DNA from 2 places in the Carnobacterium antarcticum genome. Region 2 is predicted to be linked to the other one. Evidence: predicted binding sites of a transcription regulator. Region 2 holds the regulator's gene; the other holds the start of a gene.

Region 1 (9,241 bases), 280 kb from region 2:
GACAGCAAAATAAGCCCCATTAAGTAAAAAGACGCTTTTTCTACTTAAGGGGTTTAATTTGTTTGTTGATTATTTGTTTTCCATCTTTTCCAGATAACTTTGCCACATCTTCATTTGTGGGCCTGGAAATGTATAATCATTAAAATCATCGGGGTGCACCCACCGGCAATTTTCAGGTATTTTTATGTTTTCTTTTGACATTTGCCCGTAATAAACAGCGATGAACCACTTTAAGTGACTAAAAATATGCACTATTTCATCAAATGGCTGCTTCATCAGTGTCGGTTCAACGCGATAATGAGAATTCAATTCAGTCAATAAATTTGACAGTACTTGGTCTTGCTTCACTTCAGATTTCACTAAATGCAGTTTTCCTGGTTTAATATTTATTTCTTGTAAAACCGAACTCTCTTTTATTAAAGGAAAAATCCACATATTTGCCAACAACCCATTTGCAGGGCGCTTTTCCAACAGGAATTCATTCTTTTCATTTTTGATCAGCGCTCCAACATAATAAACCGGCTCAGCTTTTTTCTTTTTGCTCTTCACCGGATATCTTTCCCACGTCCCGTTTAAATAAGAAGCATTGAATTCAGCAATTGGGCTTAGTTCTGGATGATAATTTTTAGGCGTACAAATGCTTGAACCCAGATCCATAAAAGCCTGATTAAAATCGCCGGGTTTGTATGGGTCGATTAACTCCCGCATAACCGCTTCAAAAATTTTTCGGTTGCCAGGTTTTGCAATATCTGCATCAATTTCAAATAAACGACTTAATACGCGCATAACATTGCCATCAACAGCTGGTTCTGGTAACCCGAATGCCATGCTCGAAATAGCCCCTGCCGTATAAGGTCCAATGCCTTTTAATTTAATGATTTCTTTTGGATCGCGAGGCATCTCACCGTTATATTCTTCTGAGATTTGGATAGCTGCTTTTTGCAGATTTCGAACCCGCGAGTAGTAACCTAAACCTTCCCAGGCCTTCAATAACGTATCTTCTTCAGCTTCAGCTAAAGCTTGAATACTGGGAAACTTTTTCATGAAATTCAAATAATATGGAACGACAGTATCGACACGCGTTTGCTGCAGCATGATTTCCGATACCCAGATTCGGTAAGGATCGTTGTTGATGCGCCAAGGCAGCGTTCGTTTCTCTAAATCATACCAACTTAAAAGAGTTGCACGAAATCGTTCTATTTTTTCTTGCGGCCACATTTCAATGCCGTAAACTTCTTTAATCGTTTCTGCTTGCGCTTTACTTAATACATTTTCATTTTTCATTCTGCTTGATCTTCCATTTCTTTTTCTTCAATAAATTGATTGATCAAGTCACCAGCAAATCCTTTTTGAAACAGGCTGCTTTTGACTTTTTGTGCTTTTTTATACCCTTTCAATTTAGCTTGTTTACGCCAAATTTTATCTCCCTGTCTTTTGATTGCTGCATATTCTTCATCTTCTTCTTTTTCAACGGTTACTTCTTCTAGCACTTGTGTAATGATATCTGCATCAAATCCTTTTTGCATTAAATTTTGACGCAATTTATTATTGGTTTCGCGACTAGAATATTGCCCAGAACGTCGAATAACTTTTTCTGCTAACTGGACTCCGTTCTCAACCATTTGATCAAATGGGTATTGTTCGGCAGCTTTTTCAATATATTCTTCGCTGATCCCGCGTTTTTTTAATTCTTGTTTAATAACACGAGGACCTTTTCCTCCGACATTTGCACCAGTACGCGTATAACTTTCTGCGTACATCAAATCATCTAGATAGCCTTGTTCTTTTAATTGCTCAACAACTTCATCGGCAGCATCTGAAAAGTCATGTTTTGCTAAATCATCCCGCACTTCTTTTTCTGAGCGCAGTCCATAATTCAAATAGTTCAAAGAACGTACATATGCTTTTCTTGTTCCGTCTTCTGACTCTAATTCTTCACGAAACGCCTCAGAGACTTCCATCCCTTTGTGTAATGAAAACTTAATTAAAATAGCTTCATCCACTGGAAAAGCATATTCTTCATCTAAATAAATATTGTAGCGCCCTTTTCTTTTTTGTGTTCCTATTTTAGTTATTTTAGGAACAGAAGAACCCGCTTCTGATTTATTTGAGGAAAGGATTTCTTTTAATAAATCGTCTTTCATATTGATCTTCCTCCTCTATTCTTATCTATGCCATTATAGCATAAAAACATCCTCTAAACAGAACAGAAGTTTGGTTTGAGAAAACGTAAAAATGATGACGAGGTTCTCTTCGTCATCATTTTTACTGAAAATTATTTATTTTTTAAAATCATCCCGTAATGGATCAACGAAAGGTTGCCCAGTGATTGTACCACTATCAAAACGAGGCAAAGATTCAGAATCTTCAACGGCTGTTTCGCGAGCATTTTCTGTTTCAAAATCCGTTGAGTCTTTCGGTCTGCCTTGTAAAGGGTTGTCTGCTGGGTCGTACTCTTGCTTAAGAGTTTTGTTATTAGCTTTAATTGTTTCATCCTGTTCGTGAGGCTTAGTCTTTGAACCTGTTTTTTTATTTTCTTGAGCCGTTTCATCGATTTGTTTGTTTTCTTTGGTTATTTCAGGAACTACTGTATCGACGACCCCTTCTCTATAAGAAGGATCAGCTGCTAAATTGGTGACCGGCATCGTCGTCTCCGTTGTACTAGATACTGGTTCTTCTACAACCGTAGTTGGTTTTTCAGCCGAAATCTCATCTTCTTCTAGTGAAAACAACTTGTCATCATCCTCTTTAGTGCGTTTGCTGAGTTGTGTGTCACTATCATTGTAATGAGCACTCTCACCAGCAGGGTAAGAAGAATTCTTGACTATTCTTGTTCCGCTTCCTCCTTGACCAATCGGTGTTCCTTGTCTCGCTCGGCTAAACCCGCCGCTGGAGTCTGAGGGTTGATTATTTTTTCTGGAAAACGTTTTCGCTTCATCTGCGGTGGACATTTGTTCGCCTAAACGACTATCTTGATCATTGTAATAAGCGCTCTCACCCCTCGGTGAAGTCGTATTTACCACTGTTTTTTTTCCACTTCCTGCTTGTCCAATTGGTTTTTCTTGTTCTACCTTGGCAAAAGCTTCAGACAAATCAACTGGCCGATCGTCTAGATTGTGCCGGGTAGGAATGTCTTTTTTTTCTTCTACTAAAATAACGTAATTCCCCATTTTGATGGCATCGTTGTAACGCAATGCCGTTTGTTTATCGATACCGTAATGTTCCAAGGCTGCTGTTTCGTCAACATCGGTAAACATTTCTTTAAATTTTTCCCAAGCTGTTTTATTTCCATCAGCGGGAACACGATCGACTTCAACAAGCGTACGATTACGAATATTTGATTGATTTTCACGACTTGTGACAATCACTATGTCGCTCACTAAACGTCCTTCACTTAGTAACCGTTCTACTGCACCGATAGTTTCATCAACTGTCTGATATGAAGATTCTACTACTTTAGTCATCCTTTGATCGCTCCCATCATTTTTTTTATTTATTTATTGCCTTAACCGTTGACTACCACACCGCCATTTACATGAATCGTTTGACCAGTAACATAACTAGAGTCAGAGCTAGCCAAGTAGACATATGCCGGTGCTAGTTCATAAGGCTGTCCCGGACGTTCTAATGCGCCGTCTTTCCCCCAGCTTTCCAGTTTTTTTTCTGGAAAAGTAGCTGGAATCAAAGGCGTCCAAATTGGACCTGGAGCAACACTGTTGACTCTGATTTTTTTGTCGGTAACTTCTTTATTTTGTGAGAAAGAGCGCGTAAAGGAAACAATCGCTCCTTTCGTTGCCGAATAATCCAGCAAGGTCGAGCTGCCGCGGTAAGCCGTGATCGAAGACGTGTTAATGATCGAGGCTCCTTTAGGCAAATGAGGCATCGCTGCTTTTGTCAGGTAAAACATGCCAAAAATATTGGTTCGGAAAGTTCGGTCCAATTGCTCTGCGGTGATATCTCCGATTTTTTCCTGATAATGCTGCTCACCGGCATTGTTTACCAATACATCTAACGTGCCCCACTCAGCGATAAGTTTGTCGATGACTTCTTGAGCAAAAGCTTCGTCGCCGACATCGCCTTTATAAACTAACGCTTTTTGACCGATTTCTTGAATTCTATTTTTAGTGAATTGTGCATCTTCATCTGACTCAAAATAAACGATCGCTACATCTGCTCCTTCTTTAGCAAAAGCCAATGCTGCAGCTTGTCCGATTCCACTATCGCCTCCGGTAATCAAGGTTTTTTTTCCTTTTAATTTTCCTGCGGCTAAATAATCTGAGCTTTCTGTTTGTGGTGTTGGATTAACATTTTCACTTTCATCATCCATCAAATAATCTGCTTTAGGCTGTTGTGTCTTTACTTTTTCTTCTTCACTCATGTTTAATCCCAACTTTCTTTACCTTTATTTTCTCTCTATAGAATCATCGTAACAGATAAATAAAACGGATACAAAAAAGAACGCTTGTTAAAGTTTTGTTTTTTCTGTATTCGCTTCTTTTCAACTGCAGACTGCTCTTTGGTAAGCCTAATTTAAAAAAATGAGGCACGATTTTTTAATCGGCCTCAGCTTTTTATTATTTGCTTTCATCATCTTTAATTGTTTTTCCACCGGCGTCTTCATATTTATTACTGTAATAAGCATCGCTTTCCGGAATGTTTTTATGAGCATCCGGATGCTGTTCTTGCTTCGGTTCCGCATTCAAGGGCGAAGTCGTTGGTTCAGTATCTTCTCCAACCACTCCAGTACTGATGTTATCTGGGTAAACATGATTTCCTTCTTCTACTTGAACCGAATCCTCATCTCCTGTTAATTGCGGAAGAGTGTCTAGTGACTCACCGTCTTGAGTTGTTTCCTTTTCTGCTGGCGGTGTAGGATTTTTATCCGGCGAAGAAGCAACAGACGTTCCTTGTACATCTTCTCTAGCCGATTGTGCTTTTGTCGGATCGTATTGTTCTTCTTCCCCAGATACGGGTTTCATTGGTTCTTTTGTTGGCATCTTGCTGGGTTTTTCTTTATCTGTTTCTTCTGTTCCTGTCATAGCTGTTTCATGGTGGTTTTTCCCGCCAAGTCCAGGATCAGATAAAGCTTCAGTTGATCGATAATCTTTTTCTTCAGTAGAAGCCTGCTTTTCGGCAGCGCTGCCGTTCTCATTTCCATTTAAGACTTCTTCATTAACGGTTGACAGTTGATCATTATTGGCTGGAGCAGTACTATCTAATAAAATAATCGTTTCGCGGTTCTCTAACGCTTCGCTAAAATGTTCGGCAGCATCTTCGTCTACTCCGTATTCAATTAAAGGATTCGCTCCATTTTCGGCATTGTAGTTGCCAAAACTAAACGTTTCTTTGATTTTATCCCATAACGAAACATCTTCATCTGTTTCTACTGCTTCTACTTCTACTAAAGTTAAATCTTCTAATTCATCTTCGTGTTTATCATCCGTAATGATCAGAATTTCATCCGCTACATATCCTTCATTCAATAAACGTTCTACCGCTTTTACTGCTTCGTCTATGGATGTATAGGTTCCTTCTACTCGTCTTTCCATTATCTTCACACTCCATTTTCCAATTTTATCGTATTTCATTTAACCAAACAGAATAACTGTGGAAATGTTGTCTGATACTTTTGTAACTATTTACTATCCTTACTATTCATAATAGCAAAAATCAAAAAGGCAATCAAAGAAGAACACTTCAATCAACAGTTTTCACTGTTTTTCATTTCTCCTACCGCTGACAGGAAAGAATACACTATCAGCTTTATTCGCCTAGTCTGTGTTCCACTTCTTCTTTACTTATAAGAGAAAAGCGGTTAAGACATTTATGCCGCTTTTCTCTTTTTTCATTCGCCAAATTTCAGGATTTCAGAAAAAATAAATCTATTTTATCACCGTTTTAAACCGAACTTTTTCCCCTAAATATGCTATACTAATAGGTGCAAATTAACGAAGACGAGACCGGTCTTTGATAGGAGTGTGACCGTCAAGTGAAAGGGGAACATAAAGCTGTGATTGTGTTAGCTGGAATGATTGGTGCTGGAAAAAGTACTTATACAAAATTAATATCTGAAGCTTTAGGAAGCGAGGCTTTCTATGAAAGTGTCGACGATAACCGGATTTTAGAAAAATTTTACGAGGATCCAAAACGCTGGGCTTTTTCCCTGCAGATCCATTTTTTAAATAGTCGTTTCCGGAGTATCAAATCTGCTTTTCTACATGAAAATAATGTCTTGGATCGTTCCATTTACGAAGATGCTTTGTTTACGAAAATAAACCATGCAGAAGGCAATATGAGTGATGCAGAAATGGATACTTATTTGGATTTGTTAGATAATATGATGGAAGAATTAGATGGCATGCCAAAGAAATCGCCCGATTTATTGATTTATTTACGCGGGTCCTTGGATACTGTTTTAAGCCGCATTGAAAAACGCGGTCGTGTTTTCGAGCAGATTGAAGGAAACGAAGGGTTGTTAACTTACTACACCCATCTTCATGATCAATACGATGACTGGTTTAAAGCATACGATAAAAGCGCAACGATGGTGGTTGATATCGATACATTAGACTTAGAAAATCCTGACGATGCTGTGGAGATCATTGGACGTGTGAAAGCCCGGTTAAATGAAGTACGCTCAGAAGCTATGGTGGCTGAATAACTTTAAAAAGACAAAAGATGAACATTCATCTCTTGTCTTTTTTTGTCTTCTTATTTTGCAGCCAAACGCAACCAAACGTTTGCGAAGCAGGCAAGATAGCAGCACTTCGACCATGATTATCGTAAGCTTTAAAATAAAGTTTTCCATTTGGATCATAACCATAAGCATATACCACTACCCAATGGTTTTTATATGAACTGCCTAATAAACGTGCTGTTCCAACTGCAACGGGCAAAGGATCAGGACGATCCAACAATTCGACTACTTTTTTATCAGGGATAAAACTCATTCTCGCATGATAATCTGGATTGTATTTCAATACGACATTCAATCCATGCCAAAGGTCCCAAGGAAATGTACCGCGATAAGCAAAAGTTTCATCAATGACTGTTTTTAATCCGGTCAATAAAGACGTTTTAGATACATTAAGCCCATAAGTATGTAAGTAAACATCATGCAGCAGTACTGCACTGACATACGTTCCGCATATGCCCGGTTTTTGATTATTGATCCACGAACGGTATTTGTTAAAGCGAGTGGGTTTTAAACCTGTCCACTTTTGAGGGTGCTGTGTGTGTTTTTCTTTCATTCTGATGGTTCCTTTCCGCTTACACTTTATTCAAGTTTAACATGAAATAAATAAACGCATTTTATATTTTCAGTTCAACTCAACTCAAAAAAACACTGACGAAAGAAAGCCATTCTTTGCCAGCGCTAATGTTAACTCACTTTAAAAATGAATTGAAAATCCCATAGCCAATTCTGCAGCATCTGTCACTGTTTCAGAAAGAGTTGGATGCGCATGTACCGTACGGGCTAAGTCTTCCGCGACCATTTCCATATCAATAGCCAATGCCAATTCTGCGATTAAATCCGCTGCCCCAGCGCCCGCTACTTGTGCACCGACTATCTTTTCATCATCTGGGTGTAGAATCAGCCGAATAAAACCCGCCGGCTGGTTCAGCGATAACGCACGTCCATTTGCTTTCATAGGAAATTTACTAATCGTGTGCTTGATTTCACTTACTTCTGCTTCTTTCAACGTCATGCCTACAGTAGCTAATTCAGGTTCTGTATAAACGGCTACCGGCATCGCTTTCGCTTGAACTTTAGCATCTCCGCCAGAAATGATCTCTGCAACTAACTTCCCTTCGTAACTAGCTTTATGCGCGAAAGCTCTTCCGGGAACCACATCTCCAATACCGTAAATTCCAGGTACTGTAGTCTTTAACTGATCGGTTACCGTTAATTTACCGCTTGCGGTTAGTTCAACACCCGCTTTTTCTAAATTCAACTGATCGGTATTCGGTTTTCGGCCAACGGTCACCAAGACATAATCTCCTTCCACGGTGCTTGGAACACCACTAGCTTCGTAACGAATTATGACTCCTGTGTCAGTCTCTTCCGAATGCGCTGCAGTTACATTTGTAATAACGGTTACACCTTCTTCAACAAAGTTTTTTTTAACCAGCTCAACTAAATCATCATCAAAAAAAGAAATGATTTTTGGGTCTTTTTCTAAAATCGTAACTTTTGACCCAAAATTACTAAACGCTCCAGCTAATTGAGTTCCGACATACCCGCCTCCCAAAATAATCAGGTGTTTTGGGATTTCTTGAATATTTAATCCGCCTGTCGTATCAACGACCCGTTTTCCAAACGGAATGACATATGGTTCGTTTAAAAGTTCGACCGGTTTGCTGCCCGTAGCGATCACAGCATTTTCAAATTCGATTTCTTGTTCGCCTTCTGTCGTTGTGACGATTAAATTTTTTTGGTTTTTAAAAGAAGCCGTTCCTCGAATAATCTCGACGTTATTTTTTTTTAATAAGCCTTCTACGCCTTTCGTCAACGGTTTAATAACTTTATTGTCTTTCCATTCCTGCATTTTTTGAAAATCGATTTTAACATTGGTCGATCGTACTCCAAAAACTTCTGAGTGAATGGCTTCATAATAGCGATTGCCTGCTGAAACTAATGCTTTTGATGGGATACATCCGACATTTAAGCAAACCCCGCCGATATATTCTTTTTCAATAATAGTGATTTTTTGTCCTAATTGGGCTGCTCGAATAGCTGCGACATAACCTCCAGGGCCAGATCCGATGATCACCGTTTCTTTCTTTTCCATTATTGTTTTCATCCTTTCCGTTCTTACTATCGTTTAACCGAAAGCGAATTCAACACTTATTATTTATTATATCGTTTTTTACAACAAAAAAAACAATTCTTTTGCTTGCCCCGGTTATCAAGCAGTTCATAGTTCAGCTCCTATCTCCAACACAGTCACTACATTAGGCAACTAGCAATCGTTTGTTTTCAATTATCGTTATCATAGCTGGGTTGGTCTTTTCGCTTCAGTTTCCAAATAAGATAACTTAATTTTAAACTACTGCGCGCTACGAGATAATTCATTTGTAATTTTTTATCGTTTAACTCACTTAATTTATAATGATATAAGTTTTTTTTGAGATCATTTACCATCCAACCGTGGCTTATCTTTTGCTCATAAGCATACATTAATAACTCTAAATTAAAAGTCATGTATTGTTCTTTTAATTTGATCACATTGATTTCTGC
Region 2 (9,241 bases):
TATTATGGAAGCAATTGAAAAAGGTGAGCTGATCACTATTTATGGCGACTATGATGCGGATGGTGTCACAAGTACGGCCGTTTTGAAAGAAGCCATCGAAATGATTGGCGGAGAAGTAAATTTTTATATTCCAAATCGATTTAGCGACGGTTACGGTCCGAATACTCAGGCGTTTGAAAAATTGATTGAAGCTGGAACTGGGTTGATCGTTACCTGTGACAATGGTGTTTCAGGACATGAGGCGATTGCTAAAGCCAATGAGTTAGGAATTGATGTAGTCATAACCGACCATCATGAATTGCCTGCAATCTTGCCAGCGGCTTATGCAATTGTTCATCCCCGTCATCCAAATGGCCACTATCCATTTAAAGATTTGGCAGGAGTAGGAGTAGCGTTTAAGCTGGCGACTGCTTTACTGGGTGAAGTTCCACTTGAATTACTCGATTTAGTAGCTGTTGGTACCGTGGCGGATTTAGTTTCTTTATTAGGAGAAAACCGGGCTTTGGTCATGCAAGGAATAGCTGTTTTAAGAGAATCGCAAAGAGTGGGTTTAGCTGCTTTATGCAAGGTGGCTGGAGCCAAGCAATCAGAAGTAGATGAAGAGACGATTGGCTTTATTTTAGCCCCTCGGTTGAATGCGATTGGGCGTTTAGGCGAGGCTGCTCCTGCTGTAGAATTGTTGACGACATTCGATGAGGCCGAAGCGAATTCTTTAGCCCAGTTAATTAATGAGAAAAATAAAGAACGACAAGCCTTGGTTTCAACCATCACAGCTGAAGCTTTTGATATGATTGAAAAAAGCGATGCGAACCCGCATGTGTATGTATTAGCAAAAGAAGGCTGGCATGAAGGAGTTTTAGGAATCGTGGCCAGCAAAGTGGTTGGCAAGACTGGAAAACCAGCCATTGTATTGAATATGGATAGGACGAATGGGACAGCTAAAGGGTCAGGACGAAGCGTGTCAGCTTACCATCTGTATGAAGCATTAGAAGATGTCAGTCACCTGACGACGAATTTTGGCGGACACCATATGGCAGCAGGTTTGACACTGCCTGTCGAGAATATTGGTGCGATTCAAACAGAACTCAATGCTTTCTTACTGCAAAGCGGTTTAGCTGAGCAGTTAACGGAAGAAATCGTAGTTGATGAACGGTTGACCATAGCTGAGAGTAGCGTGGAATCAATCGAAGAGCTGCAAAAGCTTGCTCCTTTTGGAACGGATAATCCTAAACCGGTCTTTTTATTCGAAAATGTAAAAGCACAAGATGTTCGACGTATCGGCGGAGATAATGCACATTTGAAATTAAAAATAATGGATGAAGCAGCATCTTTAGATGTGATTGGTTTTCAATTCGGCCCTGTTGCAGCTGAGATTGGTGCTGATGCTGAACTATCGATTGTGGGACAGTTAAGCATCAATGAATGGAATGGGTTGCGTAAGCCTCAGTTGATGATTGAAGATTTGGCAATTGAGGGAGTGCAAGTTTTTGATTTGAGAAGTACTCAAATCGCTCCAGCAATTTGGCAGATGGCACCTGCTGATTATTTATTTTTCAATGAAAAAAACTATCAACAATATGAAAGCAGCATCACTGAGACAAGTTACGGTCATTTGATCACTGATCAAGAAAGTGCCGAGGGTTTTATCCTGCACACGGATCAACTTATTTTAGTTGATTGCCCCTCAGATTTAACTTTATTAAGCACTGTATTGAATCAGGTAGAGCCAACAAAGGTTGTGGCTTGTTTCTTTAACCAAGAAGAAGCTTATCTTACTGGAATACCTAGTCGGATGCAATTTTCACAAGTTTTTAAGTATACTGCAACTCATATTGATATTGATGTTCGTCATAAAATAAGTTTATTAGCAACGCATTTGAAAATAAAAGAAAAACTATTGATTTTTATGATTTCTGTGTTTTTTGAAGTAGGATTTGTTACAATAAAAGACGGTGTTATGAATATTGTTCCAAATGCTGAAAAGAAAGAGTTGACTGAATCGACTACTTATCAAAACCGTTTGAAAAAAATAGCAGCTGAAGAAGCTTTGATCTATAGTCGGTTTACTGAACTAGAAACTTGGTTAAAACAACAGTTGAAAAAAGAACTGTAAAATTGGATGGAGGAAAAGTTTCAATGGACTTAAAAAAATATATTGCAAATGTACCCGATTTTCCCGAAGAAGGCATTATCTTTCGTGATATTTCACCTTTAATGGCAGATGGAGAAGCTTATCGTTATGCTACCAACGAAATCGTTCAATACGCAAAAAATAAAGGCGTGGATATGATTGTTGGACCTGAAGCTCGTGGATTTATTGTAGGATGTCCCGTTGCCTATGAATTAGGTATCGGTTTTGCGCCGGCACGTAAAAAAGGAAAATTACCTCGTGACACAGTCGAAGTCAACTATGGTTTAGAATACGGCAATGACGTTTTGCAAATTCATAAAGATGCTATCAAACCTGGACAAAAAGTGCTGGTTTGCGATGATTTACTAGCTACTGGTGGAACAATTGCGGCAACAGTCAAATTGATTGAGCAACTAGGAGGAGAAGTAGTCGGTATGGCTTTCTTAGTTGAGTTAACCGATTTAAATGGACGTGACAAAATTAAAGGATACGATATTTTAGCTTTAATGGAATACTAGAAGCTTGATAAACTAATAATGGACAATACAAAAAGTCGTTAAACAAAATTTGTTTAGCGACTTTTTGTATTAAAATATATGGCTGCGGTAAAGTCCTACGACTTTTCCTAAAACAGATACTTCATCTAAAATAATAGCATCCATGGTCTCATTTTCCGGCTGCAAACGATAATAATGATCTTCTTTATAAAACCTCTTACATGTTGCTTCGTCTTCATTGGTCAAGGCAATAACGATATCTCCGTTGTTGGCGCTGGATTGTTTGCGGACGATCACTTCATCACCATCAAAAATCCCAGCATCGATCATGCTTTCCCCACGGATAGTCAACATGAAAAGCGATTCGCTTTCTTGTTTTAAGTTTGGCGGAAGCGGAAAATAATCAGTCGCTTCTTCTACTGCTAAGATGGGTTCGCCCGCTGTAACAGTTCCTAGCAAAGGAATTTGTTTTAATTGAACACCTAATTTTGATAACCCCGTAGCTGTTAATTCGATTGCTCTCGGCTTACTAGGATCTCGTTGGATAAACCCGTTTTTTTCCAATCTGGACAGATGCCCATGGACAGTCGATGTAGAAGATAAAGAAACGGCTGTTCCAATCTCGCGTACAGTCGGTGGGTAACCTTTTGATTGGACTTGTTCGTGGATATATTGTAATACTTCAATTTGTCTAGATTCTGGAGTTTTACGCATAAATAGCTGCACCTCAATTCCTATATATTTCTTATTCATAGAATACCATAAAATTATATGCGAATCAAACAAATGTTCGCTATATTTAAAAATCACTTTGATGTATTTTATAGGATTTTTTTGGTATAGTAGCTAAAGAATACAAATAATGGAGTGAGTAAAATGTTACCTAAAGAACAATTGACCAGAATCAATGAATTAGCAAATAAATCTAAAGCTGAAGGGCTGAGCTTGTCTGAACAAGCAGAACAAAAAAAACTTCGCGAAGCGTATTTAGCGGCTTTTCGGGGAGGAATGCGCAATCATATCGAAGGACTAAAAGTTGTTGATGAGGAAGGCAACGATGTGACTCCCGATAAATTGAAAGAAATCCAAAAAGAAAAAGGCATCCACGACCGTTCCTAACAAATGGAGCGATAAATAGTGCAGGTATTAAGAAAAGAAAGACTGTTTTTATAAAAAATGCATTCAGTGATTGCTTCAATGGGAATAAAACAGTAAAATAGAGGTATTACAATTGAAAGGATGATTTACTTGTTTGACAATACGGACCAATTAGCGGTAAATACAATTAGAACACTGAGTATAGACGGAGTGCAAAAAGCCAATTCTGGTCACCCAGGCTTGCCGATGGGGGCAGCGCCGATGGCGTATACTCTTTGGACGCAACAATTAAAAGTAAACCCTAAAAATTCAACGTGGGTGGATCGTGATCGGTTTGTCCTTTCAGCCGGCCATGGTTCAATGATGTTGTACAGCCTTTTACACCTTGCAGGCTATCAGGTGTCGATTGATGATCTAAAACAATTCCGCCAATGGGAAAGCAAGACTCCTGGACACCCAGAAGTTCACTATACCGATGGGGTTGAAGCGACTACTGGTCCATTAGGACAAGGGATCGCAAATGCTGTAGGAATGGCAATGGCTGAAGCCCATTTAGCCGCTACGTATAACAAAGAAAATCACCAAATCGTGGATCATTACACGTATGCTTTGTGTGGCGATGGCGATTTAATGGAAGGGGTTTCTGCAGAAGCAGCAAGTTTAGCGGGTCATTTAGAGTTAGGTAAACTGATCATGTTATACGATTCGAATGATATTTCATTGGATGGACCGACTTCAAAAGCCTTCACTGAAAACGTTGGAAAACGGTTTGAAGCGTACAATTGGCACTATATTTTAGTAAAAGATGGAAACGATTTAGACGAAATCAATGCTGCACTTGAAGCAGCAAAAGCAGAAACAACGAAACCAACCTTGATCGAAGTGAAAACGGTGATCGGTTTTGGGGCTCCTAATGCGGGATCTCATAAAGTCCACGGTGCTCCACTAGGTCCAGAAGGGATCGAAGCAGCGAAAAAAGCTTACGGATGGGAAGGCGAAGACTTCTTCGTGCCCGTTGAAGTAGCACAACGTTTCAAAGAAACGATGGTCGATAAAGGCGTTGCAGCGGAAAAAGAATGGACGGCTGCTTTTGAAGCTTACCGTAAAGATCATCCTGAACTAGCGGCTCAATTCGAATTGTCGATGACTACTGAATTGCCAGAAGGTTGGGACAGTGAATTGCCAAGCTTCTCCGTAGAAGACGACGCTTTAGCTTCTCGTGTTACCGGAAGCCAAGTTTTGACTGCTATCTCTGAAAAAGTTCCTTATTTCTGGGGCGGATCAGCCGACTTATCGTCTTCAAACAACACGATGGTCGCTGGAGAAAAAGATTTCCAACCGGGACAATATGAAGGACGGAACATTTGGTACGGTGTCCGTGAGTTTGCAATGACAGCTGCTGCTAACGGAATCGCTTTACATGGCGGTTCAAGAACCTATGTAGGCACGTTCTTTGTCTTTACCGATTATTTACGTGCAGCGATTCGTTTAGCGGCGATCTCGAAATTGCCGGTAACCTATGTGTTTACCCATGATTCGGTGGCGGTCGGCGAAGATGGACCGACCCATGAACCGGTTGAACACTTGTCTAGCTTACGCGGCATGCCGAATTTAACTGTTTTGCGTCCAGCAGACGGGAATGAAGTAACCGCTGCTTGGAAGATCGCAATAACGTCAACGGATCACCCGACATTATTGGTCTTGTCTCGTCAAAACTTGCCTGTTTTACCAGGCACACAAGAAAAAGCGCAAGAAAGCGTGGCTAAAGGGGCATATGTTCTTTCGCCTCAATCAGGAGAAACGCCTGAAGGCATCTTGATTGCGACTGGTTCTGAAGTAGCCTTAGCATTAGAGGCTCAAAAAGCATTAAAAGCAGACGGGAAAGATGTCTCCGTGGTTTCGATGCCAAGTTTTGATCTATTTGAAAAACAAGACGCAGCTTACCAAGAGTCTGTCTTACCGAATGCCGTCCGCAAACGGGTTTCCATTGAAATGGGCGCCAGCTTTGGCTGGGAACGCTATGTTGGTCTAGATGGAGCTATGGTAGCCATCGACAAATATGGCGCGAGTGCACCTGGTGCTACGGTTATTGAAAATTATGGGTTTACAGTGGAAAATGTTGTAGCGGCTTACAGTAAGCTATAGACTATTTCTTCATTTGTCAGCCATGTGGATTGAGAACAGTTCAATTCACATGGCTTTCTTATATGGAAATTGAAAGATCTTCAGGCAAACGGTACATTTTTTTCTTAAGTAAGGCGTTTAGCTATTTATTTTTAGTTTAAAGTCTAGTACAATTAACCATTGAGAGATTTTGAAAGGAGTGAATGAAATGAGCACAGGTTTAGCAATACTTTTTATTATTCTTGCGTTAATTGCAGGTTTAGTTGGTGGATTTTTCTTAGCAAGAAAATACATGATGGATTATTTCAAAAAGAACCCGCCAATTAATGAAGATACTTTACGTATGTTGATGATGCAAATGGGTCAAAAACCATCTGAAAAGAAAATCAAACAAATGATGGCATCGATGAAAGTGCAATCAGATAAAGCAAATAAAAAAAAATAAGCGGCATATGATGTTTTGCTTATATTATTTATGTGAGCAGATTTTTTCTGTTCGCATTTTTTATTTCATAAGCAGCCTTTTAAAAGGACAAAAAAGGAGTAGGTGAAAAGTTATATGGGCGTCTATAAAAAGTTAGGTTGGTTTTTTAAGCAAGAGAAAAAAGCCTATATTACAGGGATCAGTTTTTTAATTCTGGTTTCAATTTTACAACTATTGCCACCGAGAATCCTTGGAATCGTGATCGATGAAATCAAACAAGGTTCTTTGACCAAAATAGTTTTGATTAAATGGCTCATTATCTTAACAGTCACAGCTCTTACACAATATCTTTTTCGCTATATTTGGCGTATGAACATCTGGGGAACATCCGCTAAGCTAGAACGGATTTTACGGAAACGTTTATTCGATCATTTTACGGAGATGGATAATAGTTTTTTCCAAAAATACCGTACAGGAGACTTGATGGCGCATGCGACGAATGACTTAAATGCCATCCGAAACGTAGCTGGAGGCGGGATTTTAACTTTTGTGGATTCTATTATTACGGGCGGCATAACGATTACAGCTATGATGATAGTGGTTGACTGGCGGCTTACATTGATTGCCTTGATTCCTTTGCCTTTGTTAGGAGTTGCTTCGCGGGTGCTGGGTTCTAAATTGCATACACGTTTCCGTAAAGCACAGGCTGCTTTTTCACATATGAACGATAAAACGCAAGAAAGCATTTCTGGAATGAAAGTGATTAAAACTTTTGGACAGGAAAATGAAGATGTAGAAGATTTTAAATTGAAAACGGCACAGGTTGTTTCTGCGAATAGAAAAGTCTATAAAATTGATTCTTTATTTGATCCAGTAATGACTTTTATTATTGGTATTTCTTATATTTTAACCATTATCGTCGGAGGACATCTTGTGATGACTAATGCGATAACCATCGGTGACTTTGTTACCTTTATCAACTATATCGCGATGTTGGTCTGGCCCATGTTTGCCATTGGACGGTTATTTAATATTCTAGAAAGAGGTAGTGCAAGCTACGACCGGGTTGAAGGTCTTTTGCAAGAAACATCTAAAATCGTTGAAAATCCTGATGCCATTCAAACTGCCATCAAAGGAGATATCGATTACACTGTTGAAAAGTTTTGTTATCCAAAAAGCTCTGCAGTTGTTTTGCAAGACATTCATTTTGAATTGAAACGAGGCCAAACACTTGGAGTAGTTGGTAAAACCGGATCCGGGAAAACAACTATGTTCAAGTTGTTATTGCGTGAATACGACCGCTATAAAGGCCAAATCCGATATGGAAATACAGACATTAGGGATTATTCTTTAAATGCTCTATTGCAGCATATCGGTTATGTGCCGCAAGACCAATTTTTGTTTTCAACGAGCATCAAAGAAAACATTCGTTTTGCAGATCAAGAATTAGATCAATCCGCAGTCGAGCATGCAGCTAAACTAACAGCTGTTCATGAAGATATTATGGAAATGGAGCAAGGCTACGATACTTTAGTGGGAGAGCGCGGAGTTTCATTGTCCGGCGGTCAAAAACAGCGGCTTTCAATTGCTCGTGCTCTAATCATCAAACCAGAACTGTTGATTTTGGACGATGCACTTTCAGCTGTGGACGCCAAAACGGAAGAAGCTATCTTGAATGCTTTGAAACACGAACGGTCAGAACAAACTACGATTATTGCGGCTCATCGCATCAGCAGTGTGTTGCATGCTGATGAGATCATCGTTATCGAAGAAGGAAAAATCATTGAACGCGGGACTCACTTAGAATTATTGGCTCTCAATGGTTGGTATAAAGAAATGTATGACAAACAGCAATTGGAAAGAACAACTGAAGGAGGGGGAGACTAATGGAGCAAAAAACAAGTGGGTCAAAATCCTTTCCTCTTAAAGAACAGTTCCAAATTGTGAGTAGAATATTTAAATTTGGCGCCCCGTTTAAAGGTAAATTTTTTATGGCTATTTTCTTCGGAGTATTAGTGGCTATAACGAATGTAGTGTTGCCTCGTATTTTACAAACGTTTATGGATGATTATCTAGCAACGCAAACAGCCACAACTAGAATTATCGGTTTATTTGCCGCTGCTTATTTCGGAGTAACCTTGCTCAAAATTATTGTTTGGTATTTAAACCTGTACCTGTTTAATTTGGCCTCTGAAAAAACAGTGGAGAATATCCGGAACAAAGTGTTTACTAAATTGCATACTTTAGGGATGAGATTTTTTGATCAAACGCCTGCTGGTTCAATCGTGACGCGCGTAACCAATGATACTGAGACGATCAAAGAGTTTTTTGAAGTATTTCTTACCGTTTTGCAAGGGATTTTTGGAGTTGTAGCTTCTTTTATTGCGATGGCTTTATTAAGTTTGGAAATCACTTTGTGGATCATGTTATTCGTTCCAGTATTACTGATAGTTATTTGGTATTATCAAAAATACAGTTCGACGATCTACCGGAGTATGCGTGAAAAGCTGAGTATCTTAAATACAAAGCTGGCAGAATCAATCTCTGGAATGAGTATCATCCAACAATTTCGACAAGAAAAAAGATTGCAAAAAGATTTTGAAAAAACCAACAGTTCTTATTTCGAATCGCGTTATGCCATGGTTAAAGCCAATGCATTGCTGCTTGGTCCGATCATTAACTTATTGGATACATTAGCTTTGGTAGTCATTTTAAGCTTTTTTGGATACAACGCTTTAACTGGAGCGGTTGGAGTTGGTGTTATTTATGCATTTGCTTCTTATGTGCGAAATTTCTTCAATCCGATGGTTCGTATGATGGATAGCTTGAGTATTTTTCAAGATGGCGTGGTCTCAAGTAACCGGGTATTGAATGTATTGGATAATCAAGAACTCACGCCTCAGCAAGAACCTGATAGCTCTGCGAAGATCAAAGCAGGGAAAATTGAGTTTAAAAATGTTAGTTTTT

Evidence for each region. Region 2 encodes LexA, which represses DNA repair genes until DNA is damaged. Its sites were predicted from a motif close to CNAACANNTGTTNG; they were not measured.
Region 1: the regulator LexA is predicted to act here: its motif matches at 2,204-2,217, upstream of recX (recombination regulator RecX).

What each region holds. Positions count from the first base shown of each region.
Region 1 covers NZ_CP010796.1:738,118-747,358, forward strand. The annotation lists gene mutY (A/G-specific adenine glycosylase) at 70-1,284, opposite strand; gene recX (recombination regulator RecX) at 1,281-2,144, opposite strand; gene NY10_RS03765 (general stress protein) at 2,280-3,464, opposite strand; gene NY10_RS03770 (SDR family oxidoreductase) at 3,506-4,378, opposite strand; gene NY10_RS03775 (YflT domain-containing protein) at 4,575-5,549, opposite strand; gene NY10_RS03780 (deoxynucleoside kinase) at 5,990-6,661, shown strand; gene NY10_RS03785 (hypothetical protein) at 6,687-7,250, opposite strand; gene lpdA (dihydrolipoyl dehydrogenase) at 7,392-8,804, opposite strand; gene NY10_RS03795 (glycosyltransferase family 2 protein) at 8,981-9,241, opposite strand, start outside.
Region 2 covers NZ_CP010796.1:455,892-465,132, forward strand. The annotation lists gene recJ (single-stranded-DNA-specific exonuclease RecJ) at 1-2,113, shown strand, start outside; gene NY10_RS02430 (adenine phosphoribosyltransferase) at 2,137-2,649, shown strand; gene lexA (transcriptional repressor LexA) at 2,719-3,342, opposite strand; gene NY10_RS02440 (DUF896 family protein) at 3,505-3,747, shown strand; gene tkt (transketolase) at 3,868-5,871, shown strand; gene NY10_RS02450 (YneF family protein) at 6,059-6,295, shown strand; gene NY10_RS02455 (ABC transporter ATP-binding protein) at 6,410-8,161, shown strand; gene NY10_RS02460 (ABC transporter ATP-binding protein) at 8,161-9,241, shown strand, end outside.